Regions from separate parts of the Neorhizobium sp. R1-B genome, predicted to be linked through region 2. Evidence: riboswitches for the same ligand, from Rfam matches in the RefSeq annotation. Region 2 holds a riboswitch; each other region holds the start of a gene.
What was found. Region 2 has a riboswitch for thiamine pyrophosphate ahead of thiC (phosphomethylpyrimidine synthase ThiC). Riboswitches for the same ligand answer to the same signal wherever they lie in the genome.

Region 1 (10,508 bases), on a different contig from region 2:
GCAATGTTCTGGTGGATGTTGCGCATCGTGCGCTTCGACAACTCGATCATGTCGGCAATGTCGCGTACACGGCCGTGAAGTACCGCGGCGTCGGCCGTTTCGAGCGCCACATCCGTGCCCCCGCCCATGGCGATGCCGACGTCCGCCGCCGCCAAGGCCGGCGCATCGTTGATACCATCACCCACCTTGCCAACTGTAAAACCCTTGCGTTTCAATTCCGCAATGATCCGCTGCTTGTCCTCAGGCATCAGCTCGGCATGCACCTCGAGGCCGAGATCCTTGCCGATCGCGCTCGCGGTACGGGCGTTATCGCCTGTCAACATGACCGTCCGGACGCCGGCATTCGTCAGCGCTTTCAAGCCCTCTTTCGCGTCGGGCCGCGGTTCGTCGCGCATGGCGATCGCGCCGGCCAGCACGCCGGCCGCGATCAACACGGATACGGTCTTACCCTCATCATTAAGGCCGGCGATCTGCCGCCGATGCGCCATGGACAGCGAAACCCGATCGGCCGCTGCTTTCGGCGAACCCAGGAAGGCCTCCTGGCCCTCGACGACCGCCGTTATACCCTCGCCGCCAAGCGCCCTCGCATCGCTCGCGGCAGGAATGTCTACTTCATCGTCCGCAGCCTTGGCGAGAATGGCCATCGCCAGCGGATGACTGGACCCGGTTTCGAGCGCGGCAGCGATGCGAAGCACCTCATCGGCATTACGCCCGAAGGCAATCACATCGGTTACCCGAGGCTTACCGGCGGTCAACGTGCCGGTTTTGTCCAGCGCGATGGCTGTGACCTTGCCCACCATTTCGAGGACCGCACCGCCTTTCATCAACAGACCGCGCCTGGCACCGGAGGACAGTGACGCAGCAATTGCAGCAGGCGTTGAGATGACCAACGCACAAGGGCAGCCGATCAGAAGAATGGCAAGCCCTTTGTAGATCCAACCTTCCCAGGCTTCACCAGTGATAAGTGGCGGCAACACTGCGACCAGCGCTGCGACGACCACGACGGCTGGCGTATAATAGCGCGAAAAGCGGTCGATGAAGCGTTCGGTCGGTGCCTTGCTTTCCTGCGCTTCCTCGACCAGGCGCACAATCCGGGCGATGGTATTGTCGGCGGAAGCCGCTGTCACTTGCACCCGCAGGGCCGCGTCTCCATTCACCGTGCCGGCGAAAACCGCATCGCCGACAGTCTTTACGACCGATATGCTCTCGCCCGTCACCGGCGCTTCATTGATTGCGCTTTCGCCGGCGACAATGATGCCGTCCGCAGAGATGCGGTCGCCTGGCCGCACCAGGATGATCGATCCGATCCCAAGATCTTCTGCCGGTACTTCTCGTGTCTTGCCGTTTATTTCCAGCAGCGCGGTCTTCGGCACCAGTGCCGTCAGGCTTTGAATACTCTGGCGCGCTTTGCCGGCGGCGACACCTTCCAGAAGCTCCCCGACGAGGAATAGGAAGACCACCGCCGCCGCTTCCTCCGACGCATCGATGACCACGGCACCAAGGGCAGCGATGGTCATCAGCATCTCGATCGAAAACGGCGTACCCGCCAAGGCCGCCATGACGGCGCGGCGGGCGATCGGCACCAAGCCGACGAGCATGGCGGCTACGAAGATATAGGTGTCGTAGGCCGGAACCAGGTGCCCGACCCCATAAGCTGCTGCCAGTGCAATACCTGCCAGTATCGTCAGCCGTCCTTTGGCGCTCTTCCACCACAATCCGTCCATGCGATCGTGCTCATGCAATCCTGCAAGATCTTTCGTCTCGGGGAGACCATGGTCGTGACCTTCATGATCAAGGCCGTGATCCGGCAGCTCTGCTGGTCGAGGCGACTTCTGCCCAAGAGCGCGCAGCGAGTAACCAAGCCCGGTAACCTTCGTTTCGATCACTGGCAGGTCGCACGTTCCATCATGGCTGACCATCATCGTGCCTGCAGCAACAGAAACGGAAACATCCTGGACGCCGGGAATGCGTCGAACTGCTGTGTCGATCTTTGCCGCGCAACTTGCGCAATCCATTCCGCCGATCTTGTAACGAGCCTGATTCTTTGCTGTCATCTTTCTCTCCGCCTGGGATCGGGTACCATAACTACAACCTCTAGCGACTAGAGCTACAAGTAGTTTTTTTGACAAAAATCGCTGGCGCCCATGGCGGCATATGCGCTAGTCCTTGCCTCAGACAGGGGCGTCCGGGTTGCCGGGCTGAGAAGTACCCTTTGAACCTGAACCAGATCATGCTGGCGGAGGGAGTCGCCTGGGCTTTTTCTGATGAAATGCCCTGCGCCCCTCCACCTGAAAAGGCGAGGACGCAGATGACAGACACTCCAGGCCAGATTCTATCGGCAATGCGCCAAAAGAACCCCCTTGTGCAGAACATCACCAATTTCGTGGCGATGAACATTGCGGCCAATGTGATGCTCGCCGCCGGCGCCTCGCCAGCCATGGTGCATGCGAAGGAGGAAGCAGGAGATTTCGCTCGCATCGCTGCGGCGTTGACGATCAACATCGGAACGCTTTCGCCTTACTTCCTTTCCGGCATGAAGGAAGCGGCAAAAGCTGCCAGCGAGGAGGGCAAGCCCTGGATCCTCGATCCAGTCGCCCATTTCGCGACCCCCTACCGCAGCGCTGCCGTTACAGAACTCCTGGCGCTGAAGCCCACAGTCATTCGCGGCAACGCCTCGGAGATCATGGCACTTACAGGAGCGCAATCTCGCGGTCAGGGCGTCGACAGCGGCGACAAAACCGAAAAGGCCGAAGACGCCGCCGTTGCGCTTGCTCGTGATCACGCCTGCGTCGTAGCCGTTACCGGCGAAATGGACTTCGTTACCAACGGTTTTCGCTCCGTCCATATCCTCGGCGGATCTGATCTTATGCCTCGTGTTACGGCACTTGGTTGCTCTCTGACCGCTCTGGTTGGTGCCTTTGTCGCAGTCCGTCCGGATAGGCCGTTCGACGCGACGGTGGCCGCCCTCGCGATGTTCGCGGTCGCGGGGGAGGAAGCAGCACTCACTGCTAATGGCCCCGGTTCTTTCTCTCCCCTTTTTCTTGACCGGTTGGCATCGCTTTCGCCAGAGACGCTGGATGCCAAAGCGAAGGTCGTAGCAGCATGAAAGCCTTCGATCTATCCGTCTATCTCGTCCTCGATCCCGAGTTATGCCAAGGCCTCGGCATGGCGCAGACCGCTCGGCTCGCCGTGGAAGGTGGTGCGACCATGGTTCAATTGCGTGACAAAAACGCCAGCACCGCAAGGATGATCGAGACCGGTCAGGCGTTGAAAGCGGCACTCGCAGGCAGCGGCATACCTTTGATCGTCAATGACGATGTCGAAGCCGCGATCGCCATCGGCGCCGAGGGAGTGCATGTGGGACAGAGCGACATGGGGGCATCGATGGCGCGCCGCCGCGTCGGAGAGGGTATGATCGTCGGCGTGTCGGTCGAAACCGAGGAGCTTGCGCAGGGCGTCGATCCATCTCTCGTCGACTACGTCGGAATAGGCCCGGTCTTCGCCACTCCCACCAAACCGGATCACAAGCAGCCGATCGGCTTCGATGGATTGGCGCGTATCGTGGCGGCCGCATCGGTGCCAGCGGTCGCCATCGGCGGCCTCAGGGCGGAACACGCCGGCAAGGCGCTGGCGGCAGGTGCCCACGGGATCGCCGTAGTCTCCGCCATTTGCGGCCAGCCGGACCCGAAGGAAGCCGCACGAAGAATAACTGACGAGGTCAGAAAGGCGCGCCTATGATCCGCAATGTTTTATCCATCGCAGGCTCCGATCCCTCCGGCGGCGCGGGAATTCAGGCGGACCTGAAGACGTTTTCGGCGCGGGGCACCTTTGGAATGGCAGTCCTTACTGCCTTGACGGCGCAAAACACGGTCGGGGTAACAGGCGTGCATCTCGTACCACCCGCTTTCGTGGCCGAGCAGATCCACGCCATTTTTGCCGACATCCGGGTCGATGCGGTCAAGATCGGCATGATTGCCAATGCCGAAATCGCCGAAGTCGTTGCGGATGTCCTCCGTCCCTATCATGACAATCTGCCGATCGTGCTCGATCCTGTCATGGTCGCCAAAGGGGGGGCGTCACTTCTGGCTTCCGATGCGATAGAGATCCTGATCCGTCGGCTAATACCCATGTCCACGCTGGTCACGCCCAACCTGCCGGAAGCCGCTGCTCTTCTAGGTGAAGCGATGGCGGTAGACCGCGCGGGGATGGCCGAGCAGGCCGAGAGACTGCTCCGGCTGGGGCCGAAGGCGGCGCTGATCAAGGGTGGCCATCTTGAAGGGGCAGAGAGCCCCGACGTCCTGGCGGAATCCACCGGTCTTCACTGGTTTGAGGGTACGCGGGTCTCAACGCAAAACACCCATGGCACAGGTTGCACCTTGTCCAGTGCGATAGCCGCCGAGCTTGCCAAAGGCGCTCCGCTTGCCGAATCCGTTGCGATCGCCAAGGTCTATCTTGCAGGCGCCATAGCTGCAGCCGGCACACTGAGTGTCGGCAACGGCCACGGACCTGTTCAGCACTTCCACGCGCTGTGGGCGAGTGAACAACAGCCGAGCTGACCTGGGCGGGAAGGTTGCCGGCCTCCCCTCACGAAAGGCGCTCCATCTCGATGAGATAAACGACGCTGCTCTGCTCGGCGGTCAAATGGACATGCACATCCGGGGCTATCCAGCAAAGGACGTCTTGTCCTTCTGCCGCAAGCTCGATTCCATCCGCCCGAACCATGCAGGTGCCCGTGAAAACAATCGCGAAAAGCGCCTTGGCGGTATTGAAGACAAGGGATCCCTCGAAGGCACATCGCTGCACGTGATGCCATGCGTGGCCGCGAAGCGTCATGACGTTGAGGTCGGTAATCGGGCCGCCCAGACATCTGGCGGAGACGTCACTATCGCCGGAAAATGGAAACGGGTCGCATAATGCCCGCATTTCCGGCTGCAGGACGCCGTCCACCGTTAGCTGCATGCCGTCGCCGGCAAGGACCGCGATGGTCCGGTCAATGCCGAGAAAGGGCGAGAAATCACTCTCGCCCTCTACTGTCGCGAGGCTGATGCGCCAGAGGAACCGTCCAATCGGATCGCCCGGCATAGGTTCGGACGCCACTTCCCGGGTGACGCCTTTGCCATTTTTCCAGGGCATGGCCCTGTGGTCGTCCGCCTTGAGAAGACGCATTTCGGTCCTCAATTGCCGAGGATGCCCGGCAGGCGCAAGCCCTTTTCCTTCGCGCATTCGAGCGCGATTTCGTAACCCGCGTCCGCATGGCGCATGACGCCGGTGGCCGGATCGTTCCACAGAACTCGCTCTAGACGTTTGGCCGCGTCATCGGAGCCGTCTGCGCAGATGACAACGCCCGAATGCTGCGAGAAACCCATGCCGACACCGCCCCCATGGTGCAGTGAGACCCATGTCGCGCCAGAGGCGCAGTTGAGCAGGGCATTGAGAAGCGGCCAGTCGGATACTGCATCCGATCCGTCCTTCATGGCTTCCGTCTCGCGGTTGGGTGAAGCGACGGAACCACTGTCCAAATGATCGCGGCCGATGACGACAGGTGCTTTCAATTCGCCACTCTTGACCATTTCGTTAAAGGCCAGCGCAAGACGGTGACGATCGCCCAGGCCCACCCAGCATATCCGGGCCGGCAGGCCCTGGAAGGCGATGCGCTCGCGGGCCATGTCCAGCCAGTTATGCAGGTGCTTGTTGTCCGGCAGCAGTTCCTTCACCTTGGCATCGGTTTTGTAGATGTCCTCCGGATCGCCGGAAAGTGCCGCCCAACGGAAGGGGCCGATACCACGGCAAAACAGCGGACGGATATAGGCAGGCACGAAGCCCGGGAAAGCGAAGGCGTTCTCAAGCCCCTCTTCCTTGGCAACCTGGCGGATATTGTTACCGTAATCGAGCGTGGGAACGCCCATATTCCAAAAATCGACCATGGCGGCGACATGGATTTTCATCGAAGCCCGGGCGGCGGCTTCAACCGTCTTCGGATCGCTTTCCTGCTTCGCCCGCCATTCGGCGACCGTCCAGCCGATCGGCAGATAGCCGTGAACCGGGTCATGGGCCGAGGTTTGATCGGTCACGATGTCGGGCTTTACACCACGGCGAACCAGTTCGGGAAATATCTCGGCAGCATTGCCGATGAGACCGACAGACTTGGCTTCACCCGCCTTCGTCCACTGGTCGATAAGTGCCAGAGCTTCATCCAAGGTATGGGCCTTCGCATCGACATAGCGGGTGCGCAGGCGGAAGTCGACGCGTGTCTCGTCGCATTCGACGGCGAGGCAGCAGGCACCGGCCATGACGGCCGCAAGCGGCTGGGCGCCTCCCATGCCCCCGAGACCGCCGGTCAGTATCCACTTGCCCTTCAGGTTGCCGCCATAGTGCTGGCGGCCGGCTTCCACGAAAGTCTCGTAGGTTCCCTGCACGATGCCCTGCGTGCCGATATAGATCCAGGAACCGGCCGTCATCTGGCCGTACATGGCCAAACCTTTGCGGTCGAGTTCGTTGAAATGGTCCCAGGTGGCCCAATGCGGGACAAGATTGGAATTGGCGATTAGGACACGCGGCGCGTCCTTGTGCGTCCGAAACACACCGACCGGTTTGCCGGACTGCACGATAAGGGTCTCCTCTTCGGTCAGCGTTTTCAGTGTCGCGACGATGCGATCGAAATCCTCCCAGGTGCGGGCGGCACGGCCGATGCCGCCATAAACCACCAGTTCATGCGGACGTTCGGCGACGTCCGGATCGAGGTTATTCATCAGCATGCGCAGCGGGGCTTCGGTCATCCAGCTCTTGGCGTTCAACTCCGAGCCTTGCGGTGCACGGACTTCGCGGATGTTGTGGCGTGGGTTGCTCATCTCAATTTCCCTCGGTCTTCAATTGATCCGCAACGGTTTCGATGCGTGTCAGGATCTCTTTCAGGTGTAAGCGCAGCTGCTCGGCCTTCGTCTCGTCATAAGCGAAGGGTGGTTCTTCAGTGACCAGATGGGAAATCTGCGAAAGCTCCATCTGGATTGCATGGACGCCCGTTTCCGGCCGCCCGTAGTGACGGGTCGTCCAGCCACCCTTAAAGCGGCCGTTGAGGATCGCCGTGTAGCCTCTGGCTGAGCGAACCACTTCGATAGCTGCCGCCTCGATGCGAGGATCGCAGGTACGCTCCATGTCCGTGCCGATGTTAAAATCGGGCAGTCGCCCTTCAAACAGGAACGGAATGACTGAACGGATGGAATGGCAATCATAGAGCACGGCGACACCGTGAATTGCCTTGACGCGCTCAATCTCGGCAAGAAGGGCTGCGTGATAGGGAGCGTGGAAGTGTTGCAGCCGATAGCGAGTATCGGCTTCGGTCGGTTCTTCGCCTGGCTTCCAGATCGGCTTCCCGTCAAAGTCCGTTTCCGGGATCAGACCGGTGGTATTCTGGCCGGGGTAAAGGCTCGCGCCGGTGGGATCGCGGTTTGCATCGATCACATAGCGATGAAAGGTCGCCCGCACTGTCGTCACTTGGGGCAGCAGGCCGGAATAGAGATCGTGGATGTGCCAGTCGGTGTCCGCGAGCAACCGTCCGTTCTCGTTCAGGCGCTCTCGAACGTCTGGTGGAACCTCTGTCCCTGTGTGAGGGAAGGCGAGAATGACGGGGGATGTGCCCTGAACGATTTCAAAGACTGCCATATTAGCCCTCCAATCCCGGAAGCAGACCGTCGGAGACGCTCGCGACGAGTGATCCGTCCGCCACAAGAGCACTTGCAGCAGACAGATCCGGCGCCATGAAGCGATCCTCTTCAAGGGTCCGGACGACGGCTCGCAAAGTGGCGATCGCCTTCTGCAGTTCGGGACTGGTGGTCAGCGGTGCACGAAAATCCACCCCTTGGGCCGCCGTCACCGCTTCGATGCCGATGATGCCGAAGAGGTTTTCCGTCATCTGCAGCAGCCGGCGCGCACCGTGGCAGGCCATGGAAACATGGTCTTCCTGGTTGGCCGAGGTCGGTGTCGAATCCACCGAGGCCGGATGCGCCATCTGCTTGTTCTCGCTCATCAAGGCGGCGGACGTGACTTCGGCAATCATCAGGCCGGAGTTCAACCCGGGCTTCCTGGCCAGAAAGGCCGGAAGCCCGTAGGAAAGCGTCGGATCAACCAGAAGCGCTATGCGGCGCTGAGCGATCGCGCCGATCTCGCAAACCGCAATGGCGATCTGGTCTGCGGCAAAGGCCACCGGCTCGGCATGGAAGTTGCCCCCGGAAACGACGCTGTCGTCGGACAGAACCAGCGGGTTGTCGGTGACGGCATTGGCCTCGATTTCGAGCGTGTGGCCGGCCATGCGCAACAAGTCGAGACAAGCGCCGTCGACTTGCGGCTGGCAGCGGATGCAGTACGGATCCTGCACTCGCTCGTCACCCTGCAGATGGCTTTCCCTGATAACCGACCCGGCGAGCAAACCACGCAATGCCGCCGCCGTGTCGATCTGGCCCCTGTGGCCACGCAGCGCGTGAATGTCGGCGACAAATGGTGCGGACGACCCCATCGCCGCATCGGTCGAAAGCGCCCCGGTGATCAAAGCCGCCTGCGCCGCCCGATGTGCACGAAACAGGCCAGCGAGAGCCAGAGCTGTGGATGCCTGGGTGCCGTTGATCAAAGCCAGCCCTTCCTTGGCTGCAAGGACAACCGGGGTCAGCCCGGCGCGTTCCAGCGCGACACCGCCCGGCAGCCGTTCGCCTTCATAAAAGGCTTCGGCCTCGCCCATCATCACCGCTGCCATATGCGCGAGCGGCGCGAGATCTCCGGATGCGCCGACAGATCCTTTTTCCGGGATCAATGGTATCACGCCCCTTTCCAGCATGGCCTCGATCAGGCGCACCAGTTCGAGCCGCACGCCGGAAGCGCCACGGCCGAGTGACACCAGCTTCAGCGCCATGATCAGGCGAACGATATTTTCCGGCAGCGGCACGCCAATCCCGCAGCAATGGGACAGGATCAGATTGCGCTGCAGCACTGCCGTATCGCTGGCGTCGATCTTGATCGATGCGAGTTTTCCAAACCCGGTATTGACCCCATAGACCGGTTCGTTGCCGGCTGCGATCGCAGCAATCCGGGCAGCGGCGCGTTCAATGCCAGAATCAAAGCTGCGGTCCAGTACGGCACGCCCGTTGTTCCAGTAGATCGCCGCCAGTTCGGCGAGCGATACGCGGCCGGGATGAAGTGTGATCGTCACGATGAAACTCCTGACATGGATGTGGAAGTCAGCTCGCCGCGCCAAATCCGCCGATGCAGAGGATTGAAGCCGATCCGGTAAACCAGTTCGGCGGGGCTCTCGATATCCCAGATGGCGAGATCCGCCTGTTTGCCGACCTCGATAGTGCCGATGCTGTCCAGACGGCCAAGCGTCCGGGCCGCCTCACGGGTCACACCGGCCAAGCATTCTTCGACCGTCAGGTGAAAGAGAGTGGCGCCCATATTCATTGTCAGCAGCAGCGAAGTCAGCGGCGATGTGCCGGGGTTGCAGTCCGTGGCGAGCGCCATCCTCGTTGCGTGCTTACGAAACAGCTCGACCGGCGGTTTCTTCGTTTCGCGGATGAAATAATAGGCACCGGGCAGCAGGACGGCGACGGTTCCAGCCTCGGACATGGCGACAGCGCCTTCCTCATCGGTATACTCCAGGTGATCTGCCGAAAGTGCGCCATATTCTGCGGCAAGAGCCGCGCCATGAAGGTTGGAAAGCTGATCGGCATGCAGCTTGATCGGGAGGCCAAGCGCCCTCGCCGCGTCGAAGACGATACGCATCTCGTCCGGCAGGAAGGCAATGCCCTCGCAGAAGCCATCCACGGCATCTACGAGCCCTTGCGCATGCGCGGCTTGAAGCCCCGGCAACACCACGTCGCGGATAAAATCGCCATTGCGCCCTTTGTAATCTGCCGGCGTCGCGTGCGCCCCGAGATATGTGGTGGTAAGGTTGACCTTGCGCTCGTTCGCGAGAGACCGCGCAGCGCGCAACATCTTGAGTTCGTCCTCGACGGTTAAGCCATAACCGGATTTGATTTCGACGGTGGTGACGCCTTCCGCCATCAGCGCATCCAGCCGCGGCAGGCTTTCGGCCACGAGATCCGTTTCGCTCGCCTCTCTCACCTGCCGGACGGACGAAACGATGCCGCCGCCCGCACGGGCGATCTCCTCATAAGATGCCCCGGCGAGCCGCATTTCGAATTCTCGTGCGCGGTTTCCGGCATGGACGAGATGGGTATGACAGTCAATCAGCCCCGGTGTGATCCAGCGGCCCTCGCAGTCCAGGACGTCGAGGCGACCGACCGCGGAGACACTTGCTTCATCGCCGACATAGGCAATGCGGCCGCCTTCGATCAAAATCGCCCCGCGGTCAATCACTCCGAGCCCTGGGTGGTTCGGCGACATGGTTGCCAGCCTTGCATTGCGCAACAGTGTCGTCATAGCGCCTCGCTTTCAGATCCAACACGGGTCACGCCAATGAGGCCGCGAACCCGGCCTACAAGGGCATTCAGCGGTTGATCATC
Region 2 (10,508 bases):
AACACCGTCCGGTTGCCGTTTCTGTGGGAAAGGCTCCAGCCGGAGCTCCACGAACCTTTCGATGCGGCCGAGTTCAAGCGGCTGTACGATACCGTGATGCTCATTCGTGCAAGCGGCATGGCCGTCATTTTGGATCCGCATAATTATGCCCGCTTCCGAGGGAATTTAATCGGATCTGAAGCCGTCCCGCAGAGCGCTTTTGCCGATTTCTGGCGTCGTCTGGCCGCCGCCTTTGTCGGGGTGGAAGGCGTGGCCTTCGGGCTGATGAACGAGCCTTACGGGGTTTCGGCAGAAGACTGGCTGCTGTCCGTGAACGCTGCGATCGCCGCAATCCGCAAGACAGGAGCCGGCAACCTGCTGCTGGTTCCAGGTACGGCCTGGACGGGCGCCCACAGCTGGACGACGGGCGACTACGGCACGCCCAATGCCTCGGCAATGCTCGGGGTCGAGGATCCCCAGGATCACTATGCCTACGAACTTCACCAATATCTGGATGTGGATTTTTCCGGAAAGAACTCCGAGTGCACGCGGGCGGCGGACGCCGTTAAGGCGGTACAGGATGTCGCCGGTTGGTTAAGAGATCATGGCCGAAGGGGTTTCCTCGGCGAGTTCGCGGCACCGGCCAGCCCGGAATGCCTGACAGGACTTGCCGATATGGTGAGGACAGTCGAGCAAAATGCCGATGTCTGGCTCGGCTGGTCCTATTGGGCTGGCGGCGATTGGTGGCCGGAAGACGAGGCGCTCAACATTCAGCCGACAAAGGAGGGTGACCGGCCGCAGATGCAGGTTCTCTCGAGCTTCTTTTCGGAACAAACCGGCTGCAATCGCTAAAAGTTCAGATAATTGCTTAAGCCTACATAAGCGAGCTTGGGTTATGCGTCGAAAGGATGATCTGGAGATTGCCAAGACGACCATGATGGACGCAGAGAAGACAGCCCGGCTGGAAGTGCAGGAATCGCCGTTGCAGCCGCGGCAGGCCGCCGAGCCTTTCACCTTCGGCAGCACGGTCGGCCTGTTTGCGCCCCCGTCACCGGATACAGCGGTTTCCCGCCTCGCCGTCCTCTTCGCCAGTCCCTGGGGCCTTGAAGAGATGTGCACCCGCAAGTTCTGGCGCATCATTTCCGAGAAACTCGCCGATCGCGGCATTGCGAGCCTTCGCTTCGATTATCCCGGGACAGGCGACGCGCTGGATGGCAAGGATTTTACAGAAGGCCTTTCCGTCTGGTCCGATAGCCTGATTGCCGCAGCCGGGCGGCTCAAGGTGCTTTCCGGCTGTGAGCGGATCGTCGTTGTGTCGCAAGGCCTCGGCGCAGTTGTCGCCACCGCTGCCGCGGGGCAGATCGAGGGCCTGGAAGCGATCGCCTATCTCGCACCAGTCATATCCGGCCGTCCGCACCTTCGCGAGCTCGCCGTCTGGTCAAAGGTCGTGGACGATAACCTCGGCCTTTCCGAGGCGCAGCGGGACAAGTCGGGCGTTTCGATTGCGTCGCTGACAATGCCGGCCGAAATTGCCGCGGACATTCGCGAGGTCAATCTGATGGCGGTGGAGCGGGCGCCTGCGGCGCAGGCTCTGGTAATGGGCCGGCCTGACAGGCCGGCGGACCGGGAATTCGCCTCACGCCTGACGACGCTCGGCGCCAAGGTCACCGAACAGGCCTTTGAAGGCTACGACAAGCTTGTTTCCAATCCGGCGATTTCAAAACTGCCGCTGCCGGTGGCAGACAATCTGGTGGACTGGATCGCGGCTATCCCCGTTCCGGAACGCTCGGCGACGCGGCCTCAACCGGTCGTCGTTTCGCCGCTCGCCGGTGACGGTTTCGCTGAAACCCCGGTCCGTTTCGGGTCGAACAACCGGCTCTCCGGTATCGTCTGCGAACCGCTGCACGAGCGCGGCGCTGCGACGGTGCTGTTCCTCACTTCGGCCTATGACCGCCATGCCGGCTGGGGACGCACGACGGCGGCTATGGCGCGGATGCTTGCCCGATCCGGTATCCCCTCCCTCCGCTTCGATACCGCCAATGCCGGCGACAGCCCGCTCGTGCCCGGCCGTCCGGAACAGGTCCTTTATCATTCCACGCAGAACGGCGATGTATCGGAGGCGATCGATTTTCTTGAAACTCGTGCATTGGCGCCTGTGATTGTCGCGGGACGTTGCAGCGGCGCCTATCTCGGATTTCAGTCAGCCCTGACCGACGTCCGCATCGCGGGCGGTGTGTTGGTCAATCCGGCCGTCTTTCGATGGCGCCGGGGGCGCTCGGTCGAGGATGCCATCGTCAACGGTACCCGCAGCCTCGATGATTACGGAAAACGGGTGCTGCGCGCCGAGACCTTCAAGCGGGTTCTTCAAGGTGACGTCGATCTTCGTGCGGCGATCCGTAATATTGCCAAGGCTCTTACCAAGCGGCTTTCCCACCGGATGACCCACGTTTTTCGGGATTTTACCTCAGAGGGGCGGGAGATCTATCGCGCTTTCGACCGGCTCAAACGCCGCGGCGTCCAGGTCTCGTTGATCTATAGCGAAAATGATCTCGGCCTCGACCACTACAATTTCTATTTTGGCCGCGACGGTGCGGGCCTTGCCCGGTTTCCCAATGTATCGGCGACTATCATTCTGGATGCGGACCACAATCTGACGCCGGATCACGCCCGTGACGTCTATCTACAAGCCGTGCAGCAATTGGCTTTTCGCCTTGCGCCGTCGACCGGCACGGAAAAATCAGAAATATATGGGGCGGCGGCTGCCGAGTGAGCGGACGACACCCTGCGGCCGATCAACCGCAGTAACCTCTGCGACAAGCCGCACGCGTTTCTTATCGCCCGGCGCCAGATGGAACCAGTTGTCGGCAGCGCGGTAGCCTGGAACATCCAGATTGACCGACTGTGCGAATAGGTCGGTTGCAAGTTCCAGCCAGCACCCTGAGGGATCCTCGACCAGCGCCGCGCTTATCTCGGCATCATGAAGTGCAGAGGGGCGTCCGAGCGGAAAATGAAAGGCCTCGGCGAGAATTGCACCTGTCTCGCCATGCCTCAATCGGGCCACGGTCACGTCGTGGGAGGGTGGTCCGAAGCGGTAGGCATAGCCGGTGTCGAAGAAGGCGCCGAAGAGGTCGGTACAGGCCAGGCTTTCGCTGCCCCGACCAGACAGCCTCAGTTCACGTCGGCCGGAAACCACGGGAAGCTTGCCGTCCCGCAAGCAGGCAATCTCCAAACTTACGGGTAAGCTGCCTGGCGTCTCGTTCAGGAGGTGAACATCGAGCCCATTCGTGCCCTCGTCGGTGAAGAGGACTTGAAGCGGCCGAAACGACCTTTTCAACGCGTACCAGGCCGGTTTCGGCAGACCGTCAACGCTGATCACGCCCCATCCGGGGCCCGGCATCACGTCCTGAAAGGTAAATACCAAGGCACCGTTGCAGGTGGAGCCCGGCCGTCGCCATTCGGCAAAGGTAGCTTCCATCACCTCCCCGGTAACGACGCGGGAGAGCATGAGATAGCGCTCAAAGTCATTCTGCCGAAGCTCCTGCGGGTCGACGGCGTAGAGATCGCCGAGATAGTGGTCGCGCACGTCCTCGAAATCCCAGTCGGCACCTCTGTCGCGAGGAATGCCGGCCTTGCCGTCGGCCAATGTCTCGGTTCCGGAAAGGTTGGAAAAGGCCAGGCATTCGGCGGCAAAGCGCACATTCGCCCGCCGCGCATCTTCGAGCGGGCGCTTATAGGCGCCGACGCCGTAGTAATGCGCGACACCGGCATTGGGATGGAAGGGCAAAGCTCCGCCGGAAGGGGAATTAGCCACATAGGGCAGGTCCGGCCGGTATCGAGCGGCGAGCTCTGCCAGAATCTCTTCGCAGAACGCTCCTTTCCAGATGCGCTCCGGCAGACCGAGCATGGCCCCCTGCTGATAGATTTCACTGCCGCCGCAAAGGATAGCAAGCGATGGAGACGCTTGTGTCGCGTTCAGGAACTGGGAGATTTCCTTTTTCACGTGAATCACGAAATCCGGATCGGTCGCGGGATAATCGAAATTGGCGAACATGAAATCCTGCCAGACCAACAGCCCGAGCTCGTCGCAAAGCGCGAAGAAGTCACCGCTCTCGTAGGCCGCGACGCCAGGAATACGGATCATGTTCATGCCCGCATCCCTCGCGAGCCTCAGCCATGGCTCATAGGCGGCGCGCTCGCCCGGCAGTTTCACGATGTCGGCTGTCGTCCAGACGGCTCCGCGGCAGAAAATCTTCTCGCCGTTGATGAGGACCGCGAAGTCATTGCCATCGGTGCCGCGATCGACTGTCATGTTTCGAAAGCCGGTTCTGGCAAGCAACGTCGCCTTTCCGTCGATCTGCAGGGTGACGTCGTAAAGCGCAGGCTCACCATGGGTATGCGGCCACCAGGGTTTTGCGTCAGGCAGACGAAGTTCGGCTGAATATCTTTCGTCGGCGAGCGAAAACTCGGCCTCTTGGCCATTACAGATCAGACGGAGATCGCGTGCCGGGCCCTCATAGGAAAAGGCGACCCTGAGGATGCCGCCCTCGTGGCTGACGAAGTCCGTGGCGATCGAAAGGTCGGTAAGGCAGTCTTCGCCCGGCCTCACCAGCGACACCGGTCGCCATGGACCGACGGCATGGATTTCGGGGCACCAGCCGGGCATGAAGCCCAGCGAGGTGGTGCGAACCAGCCGGAGGCCCTGATTGTTCATGAGCCTTGGGCGCCAGCGGGCACGCGGTCCGGTTTTGTCCAGATGCGGTTTCAGCGCGCGACAACAAATCGACAGGGTCTCGCCGCCGGTCAGCTCTACCGGCACGTCGTGACTTTCGAACATGCTGTCAAACGAGAGGACCAGCCGATCACCGAGATAAACCTCCCCCACCGTGGCGAGGCCGTCAAAGCGAAGGATTGCGGTACCGGGTGCCTCGCCGGCAAGCGAGCGGCGATACCAGGCATCTTTCTCGATCAGAGGCTCCGGTTCATCGCGGTCGAAGCGGCCGGCGGCTTCCAGAGCGGCCGCAGCCGTGCCCGGCACGGCCGCCGGAATATCGTCGAGGGCAGGCGGCAGATGACTTGGCAGCGAATAGGCGTCGCGCTCGCTCAAAAGCAATGACCAGCCCTCCGAAAGAAGACTGGTCTCAGTGCCGATCAGCGAAAGTGCGCTCACGCGGCCTCGCGGGTCTGGGCCAATGTCATGGCCAGTTCTGCCGCCAGCAGATCCCAGGCTTCGACGGCCGGATCGAGCGCCGTTGCCAGCGGGTCAAATTTCTTGCGGGTGACGGCGCGGGCAAGCTGGAATTGCGTAGACTTGGCGACTTCAGCAATTCTCAGCGCATGTTTTTCCGCCTGCGCAAAACCCTTGCTATTCAGCCAGTCGAGATGGCTAGCCAGAAGTTCGAAATTGGCCCCCACCTGCCTCAGCGTGTTGAAGGCATATTTGTGGAAGAAGCCGAAATCGCGTTCGGCCAGGCGCTCGACCTGGGTCGGGAAGACCTCGGCGAAAGCCCGGATCGGATTTTGCTCCGGCCGTCTGGCGAAATGGTGCCGCAAGAGTTTCCACGCCGTCTCCCGCATGTCTCTGGCAGCCGGATAGGTCGCCGGAAACTTTGCAAATTCGGTGTACGGCAGGAAGGGCAGCGCCTCCGGGGCCGCATTCGTCTGGAATAGGCCGTCGAAATCTTCACTGGACAAATGGAAGAAGCCGCCGTTGTGAAAGTAGTCCAGCTCGCGCTTCTCCAGGTCGAGCCGGTTTACCGCCACCGTCGTCTTGCCATGCTCCTGGCGATAGGTCACTCCGCGCGTATCCGGCAGGAAGTAGCTGTCGAGCTCCAGCAGCGTCAACCGGCCGCGGCCGATTTGCTCGAGCACATGCCGCTCCGGCCTGTCGAAGATCGCCAGTTCCGTGACGCGGATGCCGTAAAGCGCTTCGAGATCCTCCAGCGGCACCTTGAAAAAGGTGAACTGGTCGCCCTCAAAATCCTGGGTCAATGTGAAACCCAGCATGGCTTCCGGCGGAAGGCCCTGCGCCGAAAGCACCTCGATCCAGAGGTCCACATAACAATTGGTCTCCGGCCAGATGCGCTCCGCCGAATGTAGCGCATGCGGCCTGTAGCTGGCCGGATCAAGACCGGCTAGAACTCCAGCCATGGCCTTAGCCCCACAGGGTGGCGCGGACGGATTCCGGCCACTCTTTCACGTCGAGACCGTGGGTGTGGAAGAGAGCGAGTGCGATCCGCTCCAGCCCGAAACCGACGCAGGCCGTGTGTGCGACGCTGCCGTCTTCCAGGTTCAGGCCCCATTTCAAACCGAAACTATCCTGATGATAGTTGAAGCTCATGCAGGCGGTCGGCTTGGCAACCGAGGTGATCGGAATCAGGAGCTCGAACTTGAGGTTCTGGTCGCGCTGGTTGTTGACCAGCATCTTGCCGGCGCGGCCGAAGAAGGGGTCGTTGGCGATGTCGATCGTCACCTCGAGGCCGACCGACTTCATCATCTCGACGCCGCGATCCATCCAGCGCTGGCGGAAATCGGTGACGTGTTGTTCCGTGCCCATGCAGACATATTCACGCATGCGGAACAGCTGCTGGCGGGCCGGGTCCTTGGAGGGCTCGTGGCGGAAGCAGTAGCTCTGCAGATCATAGAGAGCGCCGGACTTCGGCAGGTTGCCGCGCCGGGCAACGGTCGGGTAGAGCGGATAGCAGGCGGCCGGCGTCAGCACGATATCGGTCGCTTCCTGACCCTTCGTCCAGTCTTCCTCGCCCACTTCCATGCATTTCAACAGGCTCATGTGGTCGAGCTCGTTGCCGCAGAAGGAATGCACGGTGCCGGCGAGCTGCGGAAAGCTCTTCATGTAGCCGCTCTGCTCGAAGAAGGCGCGGTTCATGCCGGGCGGAAAGCGCATGGCTTCCGCGCCGTCGGCCCCGCCTATCCTGTCGATCAGCCGCTCGAAGGCCGTAATCACATCTTCGAACCGGCCGCTGCGGCCATAAAGCCCGTCGACGCCGGTGTCGATCAGAAGGCCTGCGTCGAACAGGCGGTCGAGAAAGGAAACTTGCATATCCATGGCTTCACCTCATTCAATTCATTTGACGGGCAATCATTGACGGGTGGGCGTCAGCCGAGAAGGCTGGTGTCCGGTTTCTGTACGAGCAGCATGGTCGACGTGTTGCCCAGAATGCGGTCGTTGGAAATCATCAGCTGGGCCGAATGGGCATCGCGCAGATGCCGGCCGAGGCTATAAGGCGTGCCGTTCTTGTAACCCATGATGCCGCAGATGATCATCGCCTGGTTGATGATGGTCAGGATCGTCTCCGACGAGGCGAGCTTGACGTTGTTCATGGCGATCGAAAACGCCATCGAGGAAAGCTGGTCCGGCTCAGCCTTGGCGTCCTCGTAGGCCTTCAGGCCCGAAAGAATGTTCGACTTCAGGAGCTGCAGCAGGTTGGATGTTTCCGCGAGTCTCAACGCGCCGGGCGGCGTGGTGCCATTCGCCTTGCGAGCGGCGGCGCGCACGAAGGCCTGCGCACGCAATACCGCATCGGCTGCGATGCCATACCATACCGCGCTCCAGAGGAGGTGCGACGAGGCAAGCATGCTCTGCGCCGCGATTTCGGCAAACGGTTTCGGGAAGATCTGCGTGACCGGCGCCTCGCCTTTGAAGATAAAGCCGTCAGAGCAGGTGCCCCGCATGCCGAGCGTATCCCAGTCCACCGTCTTTTCCAGCGTATACTGGTTCTTCCTGAAAACGGTCATGACCTGGTCGCCCGGAGCCGCGTCGGCGTGGGCGCGGGAGGTCACCATGATGACATCCGCATGAACGCCGTAAGAAATGACGGTCGCGTCCTTCGTCAGGCGGCAGATGTTTCCGTCGATCTCGATGGCGCAGATGGAATTGCGCAGATTGCCACCGATGCCGCCTTCCGTTGTCGCGGAGGCGACAAGAAGCTGACGGGCGCAAAGCTCGCGCATGAAATCCCTATGCCACTCGCTGTCGCCGCCGTGCTCGACCAGGCTTGACACCTTGATCTGGTGCATGGCGAAGACCATGGCGCTTGCCGCGCATGCCTGTCCCAGGATGGAGCAGACCTCCGCGATCTCCTGTGTCGAAGCCCCCTCGCCGCCAAGCGATATGGGGACCTGAATGCCGAGCAGGCGTTCGGCCCTCATGGCATCGACCGCTTCCTGCGGAAAACGGGCTTCCCGGTCGACGCGGTCGGCATTTTCGGCCGCGACCTCCGCCACTCGGCGGGCACGTGCGCCGAGCGTCATGTCGGCGGCAAAGGCTGGGAGGCTCATCACGCAGCCTCACGGGCTTTCACGATCTGGGCGACCGTCTGCTCGATTGCCGAGATGCTGGCAAAGGACTTGCGATTCAGGAGGCTGTCGGGAAACTCGATGTCGAAAGCCTCTTCGATGGCCAGCATCAGCTGCACGGAGGCAAAGGAGGAAAGCCCGGCCGCATAAAGATCGGCCGCATCTTCAAGTTCGGTCACTGCAACCGGAAGCCCGCCGACCCGTGCCAGCAGTTCGCGAATAGTCTCGTTCATCTCGACATCTCCAATGACTGGAATTTGCGTTCATCGCCGGGAACACTGTCTACGTCGGAAAGCATAAAATTCCGGTAAGAAACGTCGTGAAGTTAGGGCTGCGGGATTCGCTAAAATCCGAGATATCCGCATGGCCAGCTTTGGCTTGACACGGGCGCTCGGCAGGTTTTTGATGCTCGCATTCACCAGGGGGGTCCCGGCAAGGGGCTGAGATACTGCTGGTCGGACGGCTTTGCCGCCGAGGCGCAGTGACCCGTTGAACCTGATCCAGTTCATACTGGCGTAGGGACGGTGCGAGCGCTCACGGCTTTCAGGCGGGATTCCCGTCCATCGGCTCAGGCGTTTTTCCATCATTCCAACACTGGAACTGGGTCTCCAAACGGCAAACCTTGGAGCCTCACCCATGAATATCGCCACACCAAAGCTTACGCCTGTCGTCACGACCGGTCCGCTTCCCGCCTCCACCAAAGTTTTCAAATCCGGTGTCGTCCACGCGGATATCCGGGTGCCGATGCGTGAGATCGCGCTGCATCCGACCTCCGGCGAGCCGCCGGTCACCGTCTACGATTCCTCCGGCCCCTACACCGATCCGGCCCATGCGGTCTCGATCGAAGCCGGCCTGCCGCGGCTGCGCGAAAGCTGGATCAGGGCGCGCGGCGATGTCGAATCCTATGAAGGCCGCGTCGTGAAACCGGAGGACAACGGGTTTGTCACCGGCGATCGCCTGACGCCGGAATTCCCGGTCCGCAACACGCCCCTGAAGGCGAAAGACGGCAGGGCCGTTACCCAGCTTGCCTATGCGCGCGCCGGCATCGTCACGGCGGAAATGGAGTTCATCGCCATCCGCGAAAATCTCGGCCGGCAGGCGGCCAAGGAAGCTCTCATCCGTGACGGCGAGAGCTTCGGAGCGCATATTCCGGATTTCGTGACCCCTGAATTCGTTCGCCGCGAAGTCGCGGAAGGACGGGCGATAATCCCCTCCAACATCAACCACCCCGAAAGCGAGCCGATGATCATCGGCCGGAATTTCCTGGTGAAGATCAACGCCAATATCGGTAACTCCGCCGTCACTTCCTCCATGGCGGAGGAGGTCGAAAAGATGGTCTGGTCGATCCGCTGGGGTGCGGATACGGTCATGGACCTGTCCACCGGCCGGAACATCCACAATATCCGCGAATGGATCATTCGCAATTCGCCGGTGCCGATCGGCACGGTGCCGCTCTACCAGGCGCTCGAAAAGGTGAACGGCATCGCCGAAGACCTGACCTGGGAGGTCTATCGCGACACGTTGATCGAGCAGGCTGAACAGGGCGTCGATTATTTCACCATCCACGCGGGCGTCAGGCTTCCCTACATCCCGCTCACCGTCAATCGCGTCACCGGCATCGTCTCGCGCGGCGGCTCGATCATGGCAAAGTGGTGTCTGCATCACCACAAGGAGAGCTTCCTCTACGAGCATTTCGAGGAAATCTGCGATATCTGCCGGGCCTATGACGTGTCCTTCTCGCTCGGCGATGGCCTGCGTCCCGGCTCGATCGCTGATGCCAACGACGCGGCGCAGTTTGCGGAGCTGGAGACGCTCGGCGAACTCACCAAGATCGCCTGGGCGAAGGATTGCCAGGTGATGATCGAAGGCCCCGGTCATGTGCCGATGCACAAGATCAAGGAAAACATGGACAAGCAGCTCAAGGTTTGCGGCGAGGCGCCGTTCTACACGCTCGGGCCGCTGACGACCGATATCGCTCCCGGCTACGACCACATCACCTCAGGGATCGGGGCAGCGATGATCGGCTGGTTCGGCACGGCGATGCTCTGCTACGTGACGCCGAAGGAACATCTCGGCCTGCCGGACCGCAACGACGTCAAGGTCGGCGTCATCACCTACAAGATCGCCGCGCATGCGGCCGATCTCGCCAAGGGCCATCCGGCAGCCCGGGTTCGCGACGACGCGCTTTCCCGCGCCCGTTTCGAGTTCCGGTGGGA
Region 3 (10,508 bases), on a different contig from region 2:
AGCGCTCCCAGATAGACGAAGGGCGGAGGGAAGCGGACACCCGCGCTGTCCGGTTCGACGGCCATGTTCATCTCCAATCTGTGCTCTCAAACCAGCATCGATTGTTGGGCGAAGATACCCGCCATCGCGCCTTGCCATGTTGCCGTGGTGACCGAGGGCAAGACGGGGTTGGTGAGGTCGCCGGCAGCGTAGATGCCCGGCATGCTGGTTTCGCGGCGCTCGTCGACCTTGAGCACGACGCCGAGGGGTGTGTCGGCCGTGGCGAGACCCAGTGATTCATGCAGGCTCGCGGACGGCTTGTTGCGCGGATGCGCGAACAGGATGTCGACCGCAACGTTTGGCCCGGTATCGAGCTTGATCGTGGCGTTGTGGCTCCCGTGACGGGCGACGCCGGTGATCCGGCCATCGACGACAGGTACGTTGCGGCCCGCCAAATCGGCCCGGATATCGGATGAAATCTCGTGACCATCGGCGAAGACCGTCAGCCTGTCAGTCCAATCGCGAAATAGCCTGACCTGGTTCATTGACTGCGGACCGGACCAGACGAGGCCCCAATGCTGGCCGGCGACTTCGAAGCCGTCGCAATAGGGGCATGGAATGATGGATGTGCCCCAGCTCTCGGCATAGCCCGGAACATCAGGCATCTGGTCAACGACGCCATAGCTCAGGATCAGGCGGCGCGCCCCAAGGCTTTCGCCATCGCCAGTGAGGACGGAGAAGTTGTCGATGGTGCCGGAAATGCTGTCGGCACGGGCATTGACCAGCCGGATCGCGGGATAACGCGCCAGCTGTTGCCGCGCCTCGGCCAGGATGTCCAGCGGTGGCTTGTGATCGTGGCCGAGCATACCGTGCGAGCGGCCCGCGAAGCGATTACGCGGCAGGCCGGTATCAAGAACGGTGACCTTACGGCGGGCACGGCCGAGCTGCAGGGCGGCGGCGAGACCGGCAAAGCTGCCGCCGATGATGATGACGTCATCCATGGTAGTGGGCTCCGTATTGTGGGTAGAGGATGTTGGGTTCGAACCCGCGATGGCTTGGGCGTGCGGAAGGCCGATGGTGGACAGCGCGGCCAGCTTTAGCAGTGTTCGTCGTTGCATGGCGCCCTCGTGTTTTTCGATTCATTCATTGGCTTGCATATTTCTGAAACTAAGTGGTATCGTAATTCGAGAATAAAGATACTGTCAAGGACTGGAATTGAAATGACCGAAAATAGTCGAGGCCGGCGCGGCCGGCCCGCTAACGAGGCGCTTGGTCAAACCATAGTCGACGCCGCGAGCGAACTTTTTGCGGAATTGGGTTTTCAAGCGACGACATTGGACAAGGTCGCTCAGCGGGCGAAGATATCCAAACTCAGCATCTACAGGCACTTCGAGAGCAAAGAGGCCCTGTTTGGCGCGGCGTTTGCGGCCCGGTGCCATCAGTTAATCCCGCAGGTCCTTTTTGAAGGCGTCGACGGTTCGGCCGAAGATCAGCTCATGGCGGTGGGATCGTCCCTGCTTCGCACGCTGTTGCGCCCGGACGTCCGCAATGTCGAAGCCATGGTCATGGCCGACACGACGAATCAAAAGTCGTTGGGTAAGCTGCATTACGACGCCGGCCCCGCCCATATCATCGCCCAAATCGAGGTTCTGTTGCGTCAATTGCACGACAAGGCGGTTCTAAACGTGCCCGATCCTCTCCGGTCCGCCCGCTTGTTCGCTGCGCTTTTCAAAGGGTCCGATCTCCTGATTATTGCACGCTTCGATCAGGGGCGAGCAGAGGACGACAAGGAGATCGAATCCTACTGCCGATCGGCCGTCGCCATGTTCATGGCCGCGCACGGCGGCAATGCGATCGGCGGAGTAACCGCTGCGACCCATTCGAGGCCTTAGTGCCGGCTTGGCAGACCGTCAGCTTTCGGGAAGCTGCAACGGTGGTCTGAACGGCGGAAATAAAGGCGCTATTCAGACTGTCAGCTTGGCGCATTGCCAGTAGGAAAAGCGGACATGTTGCTTATCGCAGTTAACGGTGGGCTTGAGCCCCTTGAGGTCATCGGCTGCCGAAGAAACGCGTTTAAAATCCAGCTTGTGAGACAAAGTCGGGGTTGACACTGCGAGAATGCTTGCCAGGGGGTGGGTGAATTTCCAGGTGAGGTTTTAGGTGGTAACTGTCCGTACCCCTCAAAAAGCGTGCTTGCTTGCGATTTTCGCTCTATCATCGTCTACACCGAGGGGTGCCCTGCCAAAGGGCTGAGATACTGCTGGCCAACGCAGCGCAGTGACCCTTTGAACCTGATCCGGATCATGCCGGCGAAGGGACGGGTCCGACACCTATCCTCAGCCGGCCTCTTAGACGAGGCCGTAATGACACTGACGAAACCAAAGCTCGGAACGAATACCCCTAGAGGCAGCACGATCAAGATCTTGCCCTCACCCTCGATTTCTCCGCGGCGGAGCGGCTTGGAGAGGGCTGAGACATGATGCGCTCCCCTCCAAGGTTCTCGACAATCATCCTATTGTGCGCTCTTTCGGTCATACCGCTGAACGTGTTCCTGCCTTCGCTGGCGAATATCGCCGGGGATTTTCATATAAGCTATGCTTTCGCTAGCTTGTCGTTGGCAGGCTATGCGGTGGTCGCCGTTGCGGTGGAAATGGTCATGGGTCCGCTGTCGGATCGGTTCGGACGGCGACCGATCATTCTGGCGAACCTTGCTGCTTTCACGCTTGGATCAATCGGCTGTGCCCTATCGCCTGATATTTGGATATTCCTCGCCTTCCGTATGCTTCAGGCTACAATTACCTCCTGCTACCCGGTCGCTATGGCGGTCATCAGGGATACCGTCGGAAAGGAGCGGACGGCGAGCAGGATCGGCTATACGGCAATGATCTGGGCGATCGCGCCGATGTTCGCCCCGGCATTCGGCGGGGCTTTAGATCAGGCCCTTGGCTGGCGGGCGATTTTCTGGTGTCTCGCCCTCGCCGGGGCAGTGATGTTCCTCTTGTGCTGGTTCGGTCTGAGCGAAACCAACAAAGCGCGCTCGGACACGATTGCTCAGCAGTTCCGAACCTATCCGGCCTTGTTCCGCGCGCCGCGCTTCTGGGCCTACGGATTGTGCATGTCGTTCTCGGTTGGAGCGTTCTATGCCTTCCTTGCCGGCGCTCCATTGGCGGCAACATCGGCATATGACCTACAGGCCGGAACGCTCGGTATCTTCATGGGCGTCACAACCCTGGGCTATATCTTCGGCAGCTTCCTGTCGGGGCGATATGCCGGGCGCGTGCCGTTGACCACCATGATGATTATGGGGCGCGTCGTAGCGTGCGCGTGCCCTATAATCGGCTTGGCCCTGTTTCTGGCAGGCTTCAGGAATGCCATTGCGCTATTCGGCCCCTGCATCCTGATCGGCATCGGCAACGGCCTGACCATGCCGAGTGCCAATGCCGGGATGCTCTCGGTGCGTCCGGATCTCGCCGGAAGCGCCGCCGGATTGGCCGGTGCCATGACGGTTGGCGGCGGTGCGGCCCTTTCATCGATCACGGGGGCGATGCTGACAGAAAACGACGCGACCTATGGGCTCTTCTGCATCATTCTTCTTTCGACGACGATTGGGCTGCTGGCTGCGACATTCGCCGCACTTACCGATAAACACGATTCCACGATAACAGCGGTGAAGTCATCCCATGCTGCCAGCCAATCCGAACGAGGATGAAGATGTCTAGTTCACAACGCATTCTTGCAGCCAGTGCGGTCGTTCGCGACGAAAGACGGCGCATTATTTCTCGTCCAGCGCCGATCCACTAGACAAGGCGTGCTGGATGCTACCGGGCGGCCGCACCGATCTCGGCACACGCGACGTGACGACGCCGTGAGCGATGTCCGCTTCCAGGAAGCGCGCGAGACGGCATCTACCGCCGAGGTGAAGGCGCGTTGCCGCCCGGCGGCATTGGCGATCGGTCGGTGGTACCGCAGGCGACCAGAGCGGCAGCCATCCGTGACCAGTTCCTCGTGTTAAAGGAGGAAGAACTCGACGTATCAGGTCAGGGATCATCTCGCAGTCACTGGTCTTAATGCCACCCATGGGCTTCTACTCCTGTCGCGATTCCGCCTGGGGTACAGCGCTTGCGACAATACTGGCGTCGAGCGATTCATAGCTCGCGAGGTCAATCAGGTCGTATAGTTCGGCCCGTGTCTGCATCCTGGCCACCAAATCTGTCGTGGCGCCATGCTGGGCAAGCTCCCCGTAGAGGTCCTGCTGCGCCCTGTTGGCGACCCGAAGTGACGATACCGGCCAGATCACCATCTTGTAGCCGAGGTCCTGGAGCGCGCCGGCCGTCATGGGAGGAGAGCGACCGAACTCCGTCATGTTAGCCAGGAGAGGGACGCCTCCCATGGCGGCTGCGAACTCGGCGAACATGGCTTCGGTGATCAGAGCCTCCGGGAAGATGGCATCCGCGCCAGCCTTGACGTACAGACGGGCGCGGTCGATTGCCCGTTCTATCCCTTCGTCTGCGACAGCGTCCGTACGTGCCACGATGACAAGAGAACGACGAGCCCTCGCTGCGGCGGCAACCTTGGCTGCCATGTCTTCGGGGGTCGCGAGCTTCTTGTCGTTCAGGTGACCGCACTTCTTCGGCAGCACCTGATCCTCAATCTGGATCGCGGCAGCACCGACTTCTTCAAGACGCCGTACCGTGTTCATGACATTCAAGACTTCGCCAAAGCCCGTGTCTCCATCGACCAGCAATGGAAGACCCGAGGCCCCAACGATCTGCCGGGTGAAGAACAAGACGTCTTCGAGCGTCAGGATTCCGAGATCGGGCAGCCCCATCGAAGCGCTCATCGCTGCCCCGGACAGGTACAGCGCCTCGAAGCCCGCGGCCTTGGCCTGGAGCGCTGCAAGGCCGTTATGCGCCCCCGGCATCCTGACGATCTCCGGCTTGCGCAAGAGAAGGCGAAGCCTGTCACCCGCCGGATTTTCGTCATTTGGGTTAGGAAGAAGATAATTCATTGCGGTCAATCCACCTGCAGTGCTGTCTTGTGCCTCCACTTCGCGAAGCGCGGAAGAAGGAGGGGGATAATGAGGACGGCGGCAGCCATGATCCACAGCGTAATCGAGATCGGGCTCGACCATAGGATGGCCACATCTCCGGCAGAGAGCGATAGCGCTCGCCTCAGGCTCTGCTCCAGTATCTTACCGAGCACGAGGCCGAGGATGAGCGGTGCCATGGGCACGCCGAGACGGCGCAGGAGGTAACCGCCGACACCAAGGCCGACCATGAGGACGAGATCGAATGTCGTCGATTTGCCCGAGTAGACCCCGATCGCGCTCACGACGACAATGAACGGCACCAGGACCCAGGCCGGGACGGACAGCATCCTGGCGAACACGCCGACAAGCGGGATATTGATCGCCAAAAGGATGAAGTTGCCAATGAACAGCGAGGCGATGAGACCCCAGACCAGATCAGGCTGCGAGCGGAAGAGCGCGGGACCGGGTGTCAGGTTGTAGAGCGTCAGGACGCCCAGCATGATCGCCGTGGTCCCGGAGCTTGGAATGCCCAGCGTCAGCATCGGGATGAAGTTGGAGTTGGAAGCGCTGTTGTTTGCCGCCTCGACCGAAGCGAGCCCGCGCACATCTCCCTCTCCGAAACGGCTCCCTTCCGGATCGCTCTTTTCGACAACACGTTTCTCGGTGGTGTAGGCGAGCGCAGAAGCCACGGTCCCACCCGCGCCCGGAAGAATGCCGACGAAGAACCCGATGAGCGAGCCACGCAGCGTCGCCATGTTCGTGAAGCGCATCTCCTGACGGTTGAATAGCGAGCGCCCGAACTGCTCGATGCGGACGGCTGCTCCACCATGCTTGGCGTCCAGCATGATCAGCAACTCGCTGATCGCGAAGAGGCCGATCACGACAGTGGCGAACTGAACGCCGTCCACCAGGTTCGGCGAGCCAAACGTGTAGCGGTAGACACCCGAGTTCGCATCGATGCCGATCGTGGAGATCGCGAGCCCGAGCCCGATCGCGAGCATCGCCTTCACGGGCTGGTCCGTGAGAAGGCCCGTAAGACACGCGAAGGCGAAGACCATGAGCGCGACATACTCCACGGGTCCGAATGCCAAGGCCCATTTCGCCAAAACCGGGGCCGCAAGGACAATCCCCAAGGTCGCAATGGCCGACCCGACGAACGAGGTCCAGGCGGACAGGGACAGGGCAATCCCTGCTTTCCCTTGGCGTGCGAGCGGATAGCCTTCCAGAGCGGTCATCACTGCAGACGCTTCGCCCGGCACGTTCAGCAGGATGGCGCTGATGCGACCGCCGTATTCGGAGCCGATATAGATGGCCGCCATCAGGATCAGCGAGCCTTCCGGCGGCAGTCCCAGCGCGAACACGACTGGAACCAGCATGGCAACGGCGTTGATGGGCCCAAGACCCGGTAAGACACCGACCATCGTCCCGACGACGGCTCCAAGCGCAGCCAGGAGCAGGTTTGTCGGAGCAAGAGCGACTCCGAATCCGTGTAACAGGTAGTTGAACGAATCCATCAGACGATCCCTCCGAATGGACCCACCGGAAGAACGACCTCCAGAACTCGGTCGAAGAGCAGGTAGGAAGAGACCGCGAGCACGACACCCGTTACCGCACCCTGCCACCACTTAGCGCCGAAGATCATCGCGATCGGGACCATGAAGATTGTCGTCGCGATTACGAAGCCGAGCGGCTGGAAGAGCAGCGCATAGCCAACGAGACAGCCACATAAAGCTGCGAGCGCTCCGATAGGCCCCGCTGGTTCGCAGGACGGTTCTCCGGGCCTCAGCACCAAGATGACGCCGCACAGCGCGATCATGCCTGCAGCTATGAGCGGAAACGCTCGGGGCCCAACAGGTTCGTAGGCGAAGGGTGCTTGAAGCGCGTATCCGAACACGAGCATCATTGCTGCGACCGCGATTGCGGTCGCTCCCAGGAGGCGGTCGGTTTTCATGATGCGAGGCCTTATTTGGTCGTGGCGAGACCGAAGTCAGCGGCGAGCTTCTTGTATGACGCCACCTGTTTTTCCACGAACGCCTTCGTCTCCTCGCCCGTCATGGGAAGCGGGAAGAGGTTGCGCTTCTGAAGTTCCGCGGCGTAGTCGGGAGACTGCATCGTCTTGGCGAAAGCATCAGCCCACCACTTATAGTCCGCGTCGCTGACTTCAGGTCCGACATAGAACCCGCGGACGATGGGCCACTTGATGTCAAATCCCTGTTCGGTGGCCGTCGGCACCTGGGACAGCTTGCCTGGGAGCCTCTGCTCCGAGAAGATCGCAAGAAGCCTCAGCGGCGCGCCACCATCGATTGCTGCCTGGCTGTCACCCACGTCGTTCATGCAGACATGGACGTGTCCGCCCTGAAGTGCGGTTGCGCAATCCCCGCCGCCCTCGAACGCCACAAAGCGCATGGCTTTGTAGTCGATGCCTGCGGCACGCGCAGCCATCGCGGCCTTCATCCAGTCCTGGCTGCCTATCGTGCCACCGGCTCCGATGATGACAGACTTCGGGTCTTTTTTGATGGCAGCCATCAGGTCCGTCAGCGACTTGTATTCGCTGCTGTCCTGGACGACGACAGCGCCGTAGTCGGTGCCGACGCTGGCGACCCAGCGAACGTCTTTTTCAGAATATGCCCCGAACTTGCCCTGGGCGAGGTTCAGGAGCGATCCGGCGGAGAATGCCACGACGACATTTGGTTCGTCACGGCGCTGTCCGACGATCGCGTTGTAGGCAACCGCGCCAATGCCGCCCGGCATGTACGAGACGCGCATCGGGGACTTGATCGCGCCCGACTGCTGAAGCGTCGCCTGGGCGAGCTTGCAGGTGATGTCGAAACCTCCGCCCGGCTGCGCTGGTGCGATGCATTCTGGGTTCTTCGGCTCTGCTTGCGCGAAAGTCGGAGCAACGGAAACGGCTGTGATAGAAATGGCGGCGGCGAGCGCGGCGCGAGATGCAATTGTCATAGATGATCCTCCAGATGACGAACGCAGACCTCCTATCTGCGAAGCTCGCCATATATCCGCCTCAAGCTTTCAACTGGCTTTCAGTTGCCAAAGGCAGGCGGAGCGAGACGACAAGGCCTCTGCGGTCCGACCTGTTCCTCACCTGCATCGACCCGCCGCTGGCGCGGGCGACGGTTAGCGCGATCGCCAGCCCGAGACCGCTCCCGCTCGTAGCCTTTTGACCGCTGCGAAAGCGCATACCGGCGTAGGCAAGTTCCTCCTCTTCCATTCCCGGACCTTCGTCCATTACCTCCACGACAGCCGCGGCGTCTTCTCGCCAAAGCGTCACCGTCACGAGGCTGGTTTCAGGGGCGTATTTGATCGAGTTGTCCAGGATGTTCATCATCGCCTCCTGAAGGAAGCCCTCGTTGGCGCGGACGATCAGCCTCTGACCGGAAGACTCGACGATGCAGTCCATTTGGCGACTACGTATACGCGGCCACAGCATGCGGACGACTTCTGCGACCGACTCGGCGACGTCGATAGAAGCTTGGGGGTATGTCTCCGTGCCTTGTGACGTCCGCGCCTTGGCAAGCGCAAGAAGCTGGTTTGTCGTGCGGATTGAGCGATCCAGCACGAGTTTGGACGACTGCAGCGCAGTACGGACCTCATCGGGGTTCGACTGGTGCAGCGCGTAGTCGATCTGGGTGCGTAGGATCGTCATCGGCGTCCTGAGTTGATGTGAAGCGTCATCAAGAAATCGCCGCTGTTGTTGGGCTTGCTCTACGTTTCTGGCCATCAAACGGTTCATCGCCTCGACTGCCGGCCGAACCTCCTTGGGCAGATCAGCGACCTCAAGAGGTTTCAACTCGTCAGGCTCCCGAGCGTCGATGGCTTCCCGCAGCCTGTTCAGTGGCTTCAGCGCCATGTAGACGCCGACGCCTATTAACGTACCAAGGACCGCAACAACGAGGACGTCGCGCAGGATGGCGCGCATCATCAACTCGTTCTGGAAGGTGGTGCGCGACAGCTTCGTCTCGGCGACCTGGATCGTGATCTGAGTCCCCTCAGGTCTAGCAGGATCGAGCGGACGAGAGAGCGCTCCAACCCGGATGACTTCGCCAAAGTAGTCGCCGTCATGGAAACGGAGCTGACCCGGTTCAAGGTTCGGCGTCTCCGGTAAAAGCACGTCCCCGATCTGCACCAGCCCATCGCTCGTGGAGACGTTGAAGTAGACCTTGCCCTGTGCCGTGAGCTGGAAGAACTCGAAGAGGTTATAGGGAAGCTCAACCCCGACCCCACCGCTTTCCGTGGAGATGTTGGCGTCGATCGCCCTAACGGCTCCGGCGAGAGACCGGTCGTAGGCGCTGTCGGCCATCTCCTGGACGGTCGTCGCGCTGAACCAGAGCGTCGACGCCATCGCAAGGACGATTGCCGGAACAATCCACACCCCAAGGGTGACCGCTAGAGGACGTCCGGGGTTAGAGGTGCTCGTGGCGCTCATGTCGCGCCCGCTTCAAGCACGTAGCCAAGGCCACGAAGCGTCCTGATTTGGACGGAGTGAGAGAGCTTTTTCCTAAGACGGTGAGCGATGACCTCGATTGCCTCGAGGTGGATGTCGGCGTCGTAGGAGAACATCCTGTCGACGATCTTCTGCTTCGACATCGGCTCTCCCGCGTGCTGTACGAGGATGCGCAGGAGCGAGTGCTCGCGAGGCGAAAGGTCCAGCGGCTCGCCGTTCAACGTAAAGCGCTGCTCGGCGGAATAGTAGGTCAGCTCACCACAGGAGAACGTTCCTGCATTTCGCCCATGGACCCGACGCACCAGCGCCACTAGCCTTGCCTCCAACTCCTCAATCGCGAACGGCTTGGCCAGGAAGTCGTCCGCACCTTCATGCAGCGTCCCAATCCTTTCAGGTAAAGTGTCGCGAGCAGTCAGGACGAGTGCAGGTGTCGTGTCTCCGCGGCTGCGCATGGCCGAAAGGACTGCGCGTCCGTCCATCTTCGGCAGCCCGAGGTCCAGGATGACCGCGTCGAATTCCTCTTGCCGTAATCGTTGATCCGCCAGTGCGCCGTCATCAGCCCATTCGATCATGAAGGCATATCGTTGCTTCAGGGCCTTGATCAGCCACTGCGCGAGCTCTGCGTCGTCTTCGACCAAAAGAAGTTTCAAGCGTCTGGTCCCGGTTTATCACTAATCATCTGTAGCCTGAAAACACGTTTGCTGAAAAATGGAAACCGGAACACCACGAGGAGAGTAAGGTGGCATGACCGCAATTGGCGCACCGGGGGACGCCAAGTCGCAGCGAGCGATGTCTGCTTTCAGGTGCGCGCCGGGACGACTTTTATGATTGAGATGAGGGCGCATTGCCGCCCGGCAGCATGGAATTCGGTCGGTGGTGCTTCTGGATCGCGTTGCAAATAATCTTGGGAGCAATTCGCCCGCGATGGCATGAACTGACGAAGTGCGGAAGTCGCAACCGACTGATGGGCCTCTCGCCTATCGGGCCGGTTGTCTTGAAGGAGGAGGGCCACGATGAGCACAGACAGGGATACCGTGCGGT

Region 1: another riboswitch for thiamine pyrophosphate. It lies ahead of thiM (hydroxyethylthiazole kinase); the one in region 2 lies ahead of thiC (phosphomethylpyrimidine synthase ThiC).
Region 3: another riboswitch for thiamine pyrophosphate. It lies ahead of EDE05_RS10630 (multidrug effflux MFS transporter); the one in region 2 lies ahead of thiC (phosphomethylpyrimidine synthase ThiC).

The regions. Positions count from the first base shown of each region.
Region 1 covers NZ_SOEM01000006.1:251,613-262,120, reverse strand. Annotated here, with positions in the region: gene EDE05_RS11795 (heavy metal translocating P-type ATPase) at 1-2,054, opposite strand, end outside; TPP riboswitch at 2,168-2,262, shown strand; gene thiM (hydroxyethylthiazole kinase) at 2,309-3,106, shown strand; gene thiE (thiamine phosphate synthase) at 3,103-3,738, shown strand; gene thiD (bifunctional hydroxymethylpyrimidine kinase/phosphomethylpyrimidine kinase) at 3,735-4,556, shown strand; gene EDE05_RS11775 (HutD family protein) at 4,585-5,166, opposite strand; gene hutU (urocanate hydratase) at 5,175-6,848, opposite strand; gene hutG (N-formylglutamate deformylase) at 6,850-7,659, opposite strand; gene hutH (histidine ammonia-lyase) at 7,661-9,196, opposite strand; gene hutI (imidazolonepropionase) at 9,193-10,425, opposite strand; gene hutH (histidine ammonia-lyase) at 10,422-10,508, opposite strand, start outside.
Region 2 covers NZ_SOEM01000010.1:177,223-187,730, forward strand. Annotated here, with positions in the region: gene EDE05_RS15895 (glycoside hydrolase family 5 protein) at 1-831, shown strand, start outside; gene EDE05_RS15900 (alpha/beta fold hydrolase) at 875-2,749, shown strand; gene EDE05_RS15905 (glycoside hydrolase family 2 protein) at 2,717-5,146, opposite strand; gene EDE05_RS15910 (DUF1839 family protein) at 5,143-6,126, opposite strand; gene EDE05_RS15915 (amino acid--[acyl-carrier-protein] ligase) at 6,131-7,042, opposite strand; gene EDE05_RS15920 (acyl-CoA dehydrogenase family protein) at 7,093-8,274, opposite strand; gene EDE05_RS15925 (acyl carrier protein) at 8,274-8,525, opposite strand; TPP riboswitch at 8,703-8,832, shown strand; gene thiC (phosphomethylpyrimidine synthase ThiC) at 8,929-10,508, shown strand, end outside.
Region 3 covers NZ_SOEM01000006.1:15,801-26,308, forward strand. Annotated here, with positions in the region: gene EDE05_RS10615 (isoprenylcysteine carboxylmethyltransferase family protein) at 1-65, opposite strand, end outside; gene EDE05_RS10620 (NAD(P)/FAD-dependent oxidoreductase) at 87-980, opposite strand; gene EDE05_RS10625 (TetR/AcrR family transcriptional regulator) at 1,200-1,871, shown strand; TPP riboswitch at 2,199-2,314, shown strand; gene EDE05_RS10630 (multidrug effflux MFS transporter) at 2,456-3,688, shown strand; gene prpB (methylisocitrate lyase) at 4,064-4,987, opposite strand; gene EDE05_RS10640 (tripartite tricarboxylate transporter permease) at 4,993-6,522, opposite strand; gene EDE05_RS10645 (tripartite tricarboxylate transporter TctB family protein) at 6,522-6,959, opposite strand; gene EDE05_RS10650 (tripartite tricarboxylate transporter substrate-binding protein) at 6,971-7,966, opposite strand; gene EDE05_RS10655 (sensor histidine kinase) at 8,028-9,449, opposite strand; gene EDE05_RS10660 (response regulator) at 9,446-10,117, opposite strand; partial or broken gene EDE05_RS10665 (class I SAM-dependent methyltransferase) at 10,481-10,508, shown strand, end outside.